Regions from separate parts of the Acidovorax sp. 106 genome, predicted to be linked through region 3. Evidence: predicted binding sites of a transcription regulator. Region 3 holds the regulator's gene; each other region holds the start of a gene.
The links. The regulator NrdR, encoded in region 3, represses ribonucleotide reductase genes. The targets are predictions, from matches to a motif close to CACNANATNTNGTG.

Region 1: C8C98_RS02995 (ribonucleoside-diphosphate reductase subunit alpha) is a predicted target of NrdR. The motif match lies at 1,629-1,642, and genes of this name have one in related genera.
Region 2: C8C98_RS08450 (ribonucleoside triphosphate reductase) is a predicted target of NrdR. The motif match lies at 1,253-1,266, and genes of this name have one in related genera.

What each region holds. Positions count from the first base shown of each region.
Region 1 is NZ_RCCC01000001.1:678,452-681,655, forward strand. Features, by position in the region: gene C8C98_RS02985 (sigma-54 dependent transcriptional regulator) at 1-760, shown strand, start outside; gene ampD (1,6-anhydro-N-acetylmuramyl-L-alanine amidase AmpD) at 762-1,361, shown strand; gene C8C98_RS02995 (ribonucleoside-diphosphate reductase subunit alpha) at 1,737-3,204, shown strand, end outside.
Region 2 is NZ_RCCC01000001.1:1,900,472-1,903,675, forward strand. Features, by position in the region: gene norR (nitric oxide reductase transcriptional regulator NorR) at 1-506, opposite strand, end outside; gene C8C98_RS08445 (hemerythrin domain-containing protein) at 710-1,135, shown strand; gene C8C98_RS08450 (ribonucleoside triphosphate reductase) at 1,299-3,204, shown strand, end outside.
Region 3 is NZ_RCCC01000001.1:383,085-386,288, forward strand. Features, by position in the region: gene glyA (serine hydroxymethyltransferase) at 1-976, shown strand, start outside; gene nrdR (transcriptional regulator NrdR) at 1,006-1,455, shown strand; gene C8C98_RS01705 (bifunctional UDP-sugar hydrolase/5'-nucleotidase) at 1,740-3,204, opposite strand, start outside.

The sequences.
Region 1 (3,204 bases), 300 kb from region 3:
CGGCTACTTCCAGGCGGCGCGGGGCGGCACACTGTTTCTGGATGAGATCGGCGACCTCCCGCTGGCCATGCAGTCGAAACTTCTGCGCGCGATCCAGGAGCGCAGCGTGCGCCCCCTGGGTTCGACCCAAGAGGAGACAGTGGATGTGCGCATCGTCAGTGCCACCCACCGCGATTTGGCCGCCGATGTCCAAACCGGGCGCTTTCGCCAGGACTTGTACTACCGCCTGAATGTGATCGAGATCGTGATTCCGCCACTGCGTGAGCGCCGGGAGGACTTGCCCGCCCTGTGCACCACCTTGCTGGCGCGCATCAGCCAAGAGTCCGGCATGCCCGTGCCCCGACTGAACGAAGCAGCCTTGCAGGCCATCGCCTCACACCCCCTGACAGGCAACGTGCGTGAGCTGGAAAACCTGCTGCACCGCGCCGTGGCGCTGAGCGAAGGGGACGAACTGCAAGTGGAGTGGCAAGGCGACGCCGCATCCGCGCAACCCTCAGCCCGCCCCGAGCCCACGCTCGACCAACACCCCCACAGCGCGCCGCATTCGGCGGCAGATTGCCCCGCCTTGCCCAACGATTTGCAGGCCTGGCTCGACCAGCAGGAGCGGGACATCCTCGTTCGGGCGCTGAAAGAGTCCGGATTCAACCGCACCGCCACGGCCGCGCGGCTGGGCATCAGCCTGCGCCAGATTCGCTACCGCATCGCCCGGCTGAACATTGCAGTGCCCAACGACCAGGACTTTCTGGACGAGATCGGCTGACATGGCCGCACCCCCATCGGCAGACCTGTGGGACGGTGGCTGGCACCGCGATGCCGTGCGCCTACCCTCCTCCAACTACGGCCCCCGCCCTGCGGACGCTAGGCAGTCGGTGGACTTGGTCGTGGTGCATTCCATCAGCCTCCCGCCCGGGCACTACGGCACCGGGGCCGTGCAGCAGTTGTTCACCAACACCCTGGACTGGGATGTCCATCCCTATTTCCAGCAGATCCGTGGATTGCAGGTGTCGGCCCACTTCTTTATTGAGCGCAGTGGACGACTGTGGCAGTTTGTGGACTGCGATCAACGGGCGTGGCACGCAGGCCAGTCGGCCTATCGCGGCAGAACCAACTGCAACGATGACTCGATTGGCATTGAACTGGAAGGGCTGGAGGGGCATCGTTTTGAGTCTGCACAGTACCTCACCCTGGCAGCGCTTTGCCATGCCTTGGCCGAACGTTACCCCCTGCGCTATCTGGCAGGGCATGAGCATGTGGCCCCCGGGCGCAAGCAAGACCCAGGGCCTGGATTCGATTGGCGCAAACTGGCCGAACTTCTCGCCAAAAGCACCCTGGACCTCCCCAGTCAAGTGCCCCCCACCTAAACCCGACCTGGTTTCAGGTTTAAAAATCGGGGCAGATTCAGGGTAGGATCGCCCCCCTTCCGAAAAGACAAATCAAGCACTGAGCGCCCCAGCGGGCCAAACCCCGCGACATCCCGCGCTGCCACAAGGTTCAGAGCTCTAAACCGTGTAGTAAAGCGGGTTACGCGCTCTGCGCCACCCCACCACGGGGTACCAAACGGCCGGTGCCTAGCAACCACACTTCTTCAAGGCACTACACTACTGGTAGTGTCTTGACTACAATCGACACACCATATGTAGCGTGCGACAGCCAAAACACTGGCGCACCATTCTTGCCTTTGCAGCAGCCCCAGCGGCTGCCCACACACCCCCGTCAGCCCACAGAAGAGGACACCCATGCAAGCTGCTTTGAACACGCCCGCCACCGCGCACGCCACCCCTGAAGAAGCCGCAGGCGACGCCGCCAACACGGCAGCCAACGCCCAAGGCCACTACCAGATCATCCGGCGCAACGGCGCGGTCGTGCCCTTCGAAGCACCCAAGATCGCCATCGCTCTGATGAAAGCCTTTTTGGCGGTGCATGGCACCCAAGGCGCAGCATCGGCCAGCGTGCGCGAGGTGGTGGACGCCTTGACGCAGGGCGTCAGCCGCGCGCTGATGCGCTCGCGCCCCGGCGGAGGTACCTTCCATATCGAAGACGTACAAGACCAGGTTGAGCTGGGCTTGATGCGCGGTGGACACCACGAAGTGGCCCGCGCCTATGTGCTGTACCGCGAGCGCCGCACGCAAGAGCGCGCCAATCTGGTCAAGCAACATGCCCCCGCCGTGCCTGTACTCCATGTGCTGGACAACGGCCAGCGCGTCACGCTGGACCTGCACCGCCTGCAGTCCCTGATCGAATCGGCCTGCGTTGGGCTGGGCAAAGATATCAAGGCGGACCCCATCGTGGCCGAGACCATGCGCAACCTCTATGACGGTGTGCCCATGGACGAGGTGTACAAGGCATCCATCCTGGCGGCCCGTACCCTGATCGAGAAAGACCCCGACTACACCTACGCCACAGCACGCTTGCTGCTGCATACCATCGTGCGCGAAGTGCTAGGCCGGGACGTCACGCAGGACCACATGGGCGCAGCATACGCCGAGTATTTCCCTCAGTTCATCCAAAAGGGTGTGGACAACGAACTGCTGGATGCACGCCTGCTGAAATTCGACCTGGCCCGTCTGGCGGCAGCCCTGAAGCCCCAGCGCGACCTGCAATTCGACTACCTGGGCCTGCAAACACTGTACGACCGCTACTTCCTGCATGTGCGCAAGAGCCGTATCGAGTTGCCCCAAGCCTTCTTCATGCGTGTGGCCATGGGCCTCTCGCTCAATGAAAAAGACCCGGAAGCCCGTGCCATCGAGTTCTACGAAGTGCTCTCCAGCTTCGACTTCATGTCCAGCACGCCAACGCTGTTCAACAGCGGCACGCTGCGCTCACAGCTGTCGAGTTGCTACCTGACCACGGTGCCCGACGACCTGGACGGCATCTACGAATCCATCAAGGAAAACGCCCTGCTGTCCAAGTTTGCGGGCGGCCTGGGCAACGACTGGACCCGCGTGCGCGCCCTGGGTTCACACATCAAGGGCACCAACGGCGAGTCCCAAGGCGTGGTGCCCTTCCTCAAGGTGGTCAACGATACGGCCGTGGCCGTGAACCAGGGCGGCAAACGCAAGGGCGCCGTCTGCACCTATCTGGAAACCTGGCATCTGGACATCGAAGAGTTCCTGGAGCTGCGCAAGAACACCGGCGACGACCGCCGCCGCACGCACGACATGAACACGGCCAACTGGATCCCCGACCTGTTCATGCGCCGCGTGA
Region 2 (3,204 bases), 1.5 Mb from region 3:
CGGTTTTCCTGTTCCAGGCGCGAGATGCGCAGGACTGTTTCCACCAGCGCCCTGCATTGCTGCAGCGTGGCGCGGGCCTGCGCGTCGAAGGTGCCGGTCTGCAGCGCATCGAGCGTGAGCACGCCCCAGGGCTGACCGTCGATGCGCAGGCCCACGCCCATGCAGTCGTGCACCGGCAGCGGCTCGCCCACCAGTGCGTCGAGCAGGCCGTCGTAGGGGTCGGGCAGCTGGCTGTCGTGGTCAAAGCAGGTGACCTCGCCGCGTGCCAGGATCGCCGCCAGGCGCGGGTGCTGGCCTACCGCAAACCGCCGCCCCAGCGCCTCGCCCACCAGTCCGTCCACGGCCACGGGGCGCAGGTGGTCTTCTTCCAGACGCAGCAACGCGACGGCGCCGCAGCGAAACTGGGCGCGCAGCCAGCCCATCAGGCGCTGCAGGCGCACGGCTTGCGGCTGTTCGGTCACGAGGTCGTCAAAGATGGCTTCAACGGCTAGGGTATTAATCACCATAGATGGGTATTTTGAACCATTGGCGGTGAGGGTAAAAATTACCGCAACTAGTGCAAGTCATTGATTCATAAGGCTAGGTGCTGTGGCCTGAAGCTTGCGTTGGAAAGGTGGCTTCGATGCGGCGCGTGCGCTTTGGCGCACCACCCGCACACCGGTGGTCCCATCCGCCGTGCCCTTTTCTTCATTACCCAAGGAGTCCCGCCGTGAACATCGACAAATTCAAGCACCAGCACCTCGACATCCTGCGCAGCATCGATCTGCTGCGGCAGCTGACCCACGCGGGGGTGGAGCGCAATGCGGCCGAGATCGCGCAGCGCATCATCGCCATGAGCAGCACCATCAAGCTGCATCTGGCGGTGGAAGACCAGGCGCTGTACCCCGCACTGCAGCGCAGCGGCAACGCCAGCCTGGCGCGTATGGGTCGCCAGTACCAGTCCGACATGGGCCCGATCGCCAGCGCCTACGACGCCTTTGCGCGCCGCTGGAACACGGCCGAGAGCCTGCGCGCCGACGAGAAAGCGTTCCGCGCGCAAGCCAACGTGGTGTTGCGCAAGGTGTACGAACGCATGCAGCGCGAAGACCGCGATTTCTATCCCCGCATCGAGGAGCAAGAGGCCGTTCACTCCTGACAGCGCCGCACCCGCGCGCCTTGCTTTCGCCGGCCTGTGGGCCGGTTTTTTTATCCCGGCTTACCCGTGCGTTTGTGTTGGGTCAAACTACCTATAGTGTTTGATGGGTATCGTGGACACCATAGGTAGTGTTTTTACCCCGTTCTGTAGATTGGTCGAACCCATGGCATCCACCCTTGTTACCTTGCCCCGCGAGGTCGTTTTGCGCAGCGGTCAGCGCGTTCCTTTTGACGCAGAACGCATCCGCGCCGCACTCGCCAGCGCGGGCCAGGCCTCGGGTGAATATGGCGCCGAAGAAGCCGCGTTGCTCACCGCGCAGGTCACCAAGGTGCTGATCCACCGCTTCCATGGCGAGGCGCCCACGGTGGAGCAGATCCAGGACGTGGCCGAGCAAACGCTCATCGCTGCCAACCACCTGGCCACGGCACGCGCCTACATCGTCTACCGCGAGCGGCACGCCACGCTGCGCGCGGACAAGCAGACGCTGGTGGATGTGGAAAGCTCCATCAACGAATACCTCACGCGTGCCGACTGGCGCGTGAACGCCAACGCCAACCAGGGCTATTCGCTGGGCGGGCTGATCCTCAACGTGGCGGGCAAGGTCACGGCCAACTACTGGCTATCGCACGTCTATACGCCCGAGATCGGCGAGGCGCACCGCAATGGCGATATCCACATCCACGACCTCGACATGCTCAGCGGCTACTGCGCGGGCTGGTCGCTGCGCACGCTGCTGCACGAGGGGCTCAACGGCGTGCCCGGCAAGGTGGAGGCGGGGCCGCCCAAACACATGAGTTCGGCGGTGGGGCAGATCGTGAACTTCCTGGGCACGCTGCAAAACGAGTGGGCGGGCGCGCAGGCGTTCTCGTCGTTCGACACCTACATGGCGCCCTTCGTGCGCATCGATGCCATGGACTACGCCGCCGTGCGCCAGTGCATCCAGGAGCTGGTTTACAACCTCAACGTGCCCTCGCGTTGGGGCACGCAAACACCGTTCACCAACCTCACCTTCGACTGGACTTGCCCCGAGGACCTGCGCGAGCAGGTGCCCGTGATTGCAGGGCAGGAGATGCCGTTTTGCTACGGCGACCTGCAGGCGGAGATGGACCTCATCAACCGCGCTTACATCGACGTGATGACCACGGGCGACGCCAAGGGCCGGGTGTTCACCTTCCCCATCCCCACGTACAACATCACCAAGGATTTCCCGTGGGAGAGCGAGAACGCACAGCTGCTGTTCGACATGACGGCCAAGTACGGCCTGCCGTACTTCCAGAACTTCATCAACTCCGAGCTGGAGCCCAACATGGTGCGCTCCATGTGCTGCCGCCTCCAGCTCGATTTGCGTGAATTGCTCAAGCGCGGCAACGGCCTGTTCGGCAGCGCCGAGCAGACGGGCAGCCTAGGGGTGGTGACGATCAACTGCGCGCGCCTGGGTTACCAGCACGCGGGCGATGAAGCGGGCCTGCTCGCCGCGCTTGACCGCCTGATGGAGCTGGGCAAACAAAGCCTGGAGACCAAGCGCAAGCTGATTCAGCGCCTGATGGACCAGGGCCTGTTCCCCTACACCAAGCGCTACCTGGGCACCTTGCGCAACCACTTTTCCACGTTGGGCGTGAACGGCATCAACGAGATGGTGCGCAACTTCACACACGGCCGCGAAGACATCACCAGCGAAGGGGGCCATCGCCTGGCCCTGCGCTTGCTCGACCACGTGCGCGAGCGCATGACGCAGTTCCAGGAAGAAACCGGCCACCTCTATAACCTGGAGGCCACTCCTGCCGAAGGCACCACCTACCGCTTTGCCAAAGAAGACAAAAAGCGCTGGCCCGGCATCCTGCAGGCCGGTACGGCCGAGCAGCCGTACTACACCAACTCGTCCCAGCTGCCCGTGGGCTTCACGGACGACCCGTTCGAGGCCCTGATGCGGCAAGAGGCGCTGCAGTCCAAGTACACCGGCGGCACCGTGCTGCACCTGTACATGGGCGAGCGCGTCTCCAGCGGCTCGGCCTGCCGCGAGCTGGTGAAACGGGCGCTGACGAACTTTCGCCTGCCCTACATCACCATCA
Region 3 (3,204 bases):
CGCCAACGTGCAGCCCCATTGCGGCGCCTCTGCCAACGAAGCCGTGTTCCTGGCCTTCCTCAAGCCCGGCGACACCATCATGGGCATGAGCCTAGCGGAAGGCGGCCACCTGACACACGGCATGCCGCTGAACATGTCTGGCAAGTGGTTCAACGTGGTCTCCTACGGCCTCGATGCCAACGAAGCCATTGACTACGACGCGATGGAAGCCAAGGCCCGCGAGCACAAGCCCAAGCTCATCGTGGCGGGTGCCTCGGCTTACAGCCTGCACATCGACTTTGCCCGCTTTGCCAAGGTCGCCAAGGAAATCGGCGCGATCTTCATGGTGGACATGGCCCACTACGCTGGCTTGATCGCCGCCGGCGTGTACCCCAACCCCGTGCCCCACGCCGACGTGGTGACATCGACCACGCACAAGAGCCTGCGCGGTCCCCGTGGCGGCATCATCTTGATGAAGGCTGAGCACGAAAAGGCCATCAACAGCGCCATTTTCCCCGGCCTGCAAGGTGGCCCGCTGATGCACGTGATCGCAGCCAAGGCCGTGGCCTTCAAGGAAGCGATGCAGCCCGAGTTCAAGACCTACCAAGAACAAGTGGCCAAAAACGCCAAGGTGGTGGCCGAGACTCTGACCGCACGCGGCCTGCGCATCGTGTCGGGCGGCACGCAAAGCCACGTGATGCTGGTCGACCTGCGCGCCAAGGGCATCACCGGCAAGGAAGCTGAAGCCGTGCTGGGCGCCGCCCACATGACCATCAACAAGAACGCGATCCCTAACGACCCTGAAAAGCCGATGGTGACCAGCGGCGTGCGCATTGGCACCCCTGCCATGACCACACGGGGTTTCAAGGAAGAAGAAGCCCGCATCACAGCGAACCTGATCGCCGACGTGCTGGACAACCCACGCGATGAAGCCAACATCGCCGCCGTGCGCGCCAAGGTCAACGCCCTGACGGCACGCTTCCCTGTCTACCGTTAAGCCGCCCGGCCGATAGTTCAAACGCGACCATGAAATGCCCCTTCTGCAGTCACCTGGAGACGCAAGTCGTTGAAACACGGGTGTCTGAAGACGGGGTGTTCATTCGCCGCCGCCGCCAGTGCGGCGCGTGCGACAAGCGCTTTACCACCTACGAACGGCCGGAAGTGAACTTCCCGGCCATCGTCAAAAAAGACGGCCGCCGCATCGAGTACGAACGCGGCAAGCTGCTCGCCTCCTTCAACCTGGCCTTGCGCAAGCGCCCGGTGAGCACAGAGCAGATCGACAGCGCCATTGAGCGCATTGAAGAAAAGCTGCTGAACCTGGGCCAGCGCGAAGTGAACTCTGGCCGCATCGGCGAGCTGGTGATGCGCGAACTCAAGAAGCTCGACAAAGTAGCCTATATCCGCTTTGCGAGTGTGTACCGGAGCTTTGAAGATATTGACGAATTCCGGGCCCTGGTCGACGAAGTGCGCAAGTAACTCACTGCACCACTGCATTGGCGACCAAGGGCAAGAACCGCCACAGACTGCACTGCAGTCATCCCATTTCTTCGGTAGCCCAGCACACAGCTACTACAAAATTAATAGCTACCAGCGCTTTAAATAAAAGCGCTAGAGACCTATTTAGCCTAAAAACTTGCAGCGCGGTTGCCGCCCGATATGCGCTGCGCCAGGCAACGATCCCACAGGCAGCGGGCTCACCCCGCAGTGGGCCGGGCCCGTAGACCTGGCAGCCACCGCGCATAGCGGAGCCCCTCAACCCATCAGCGCACCACCCGCTGAATGCGATCAGTCGCAGGAGGCACCACCGGGTTCTGCGCCCGCACATAGGCCTCCAGGGCATCCAAGTCCTGATCGCCCCCCAGGGTGTCACGCCCCTCAGAAAACACGGTGAACCCATCGCCCCCGCTGGCCAGGAAGCTGCTGATGGCCACACGCACTTGGTCGCCCTCTTGCAGCGGCTTGCCGTGCAAAGTCATGTGGCTGATGCGCGAGCCTGCAGGTTGAGTGAGGTCGTAGCGGTAGCCAAAGCCTTCTGACACCGACAGCACCCGAGGCGCATCGGGCCGGCTGGTGCCACCGCTGAACTGCTGCTCAAGCACCGCGCGAATCTGCGCGCCGGTGTAGGTTCGCACCATGATGTTGTTGCCAAAGGGCTGCACGCTGAACAATTGCCCGTAGCTCAAGCGGCCCTGGGCATCGGGCACCAGGTCGGCACGCAGGCCGCCGGGGTTCATGAACGACAGTTGAGCGCCACCTCTGTCTGGCGCACGGGTGGCTGCCAGCTGGGCATCGGCAATCAGGTTGCCCAGCGCGCTTTCCTGGGATGCAGCACGCACCCGCAGCACCGGGGCGCTGGCCCGACCCACAGGCCGCTGGGCCAGCGGCTCGGCCGCAGCGCGGTAGCGGGCCACCAGTTGGTGCACGAAGGGATCGGCAGTGAAGGCAGGCACGGCCGGGTTCAACGCCACCAGCCCCTGGCTGCCGGTAAAAGCCTCGCCTTGCACGATGTGGTTATGCGCCGTCTTGCGCACCACGCGGCGGGTGTTCAGGTCCACCTGCAAAGCCACCTCGGTCACTAACGAGCCGTACTGCCCTGCACTGGTCAGCAAAAAAGGCCGTGAAGGGTTCACCCGGCCGTAGTCGCACACATAGGCCTGATGGGTATGGCCCGACACCACCACATCCACCGCAGGGTCCAGCCGCTCCAGAATGGGCACGATGTCGCCGTTGATGCCCGAGCAGCTCTGCTCCAACACCTTGGCGTTGGTATAGCCGCCTTCATGGATGGCCACCACAATCACATCGGCGCCTTGGGCACGCAACTGGGGGATCAGCGCATTGGCGGTGCTCGCTTCGTCCTCAAAACGCAGGCCCTTGACCCCTGAGGGGCTGACCATGGTGGGCGTGGCCTTGAGGGTCATGCCGATAAAGCCCACGGTCACCGTCACCCCGCCCTGGGTAAAGCGCTTGATACCCGTGGCAGGCAGCAGCGGCTGCCCATCTTCACGCAAGGTGTTGGCAGCCAGAAAGCCAAAACGCGCGCCCTCAAAGGGCTTGCTGATCTGGCAGGGCTCGCGCACAGTGAACTTCTCGCAGCCGCCCTGCTGCAGCCGCAGCAGCTCCTGCCAGCCCCGGTCGAACTCGTGGTTGCCCACGGCAGAAAAATCGATCTGCATGTGGTTCACCGCTTCAATGGTGGGCTCGTCCAGAAACAGCGCCGACACC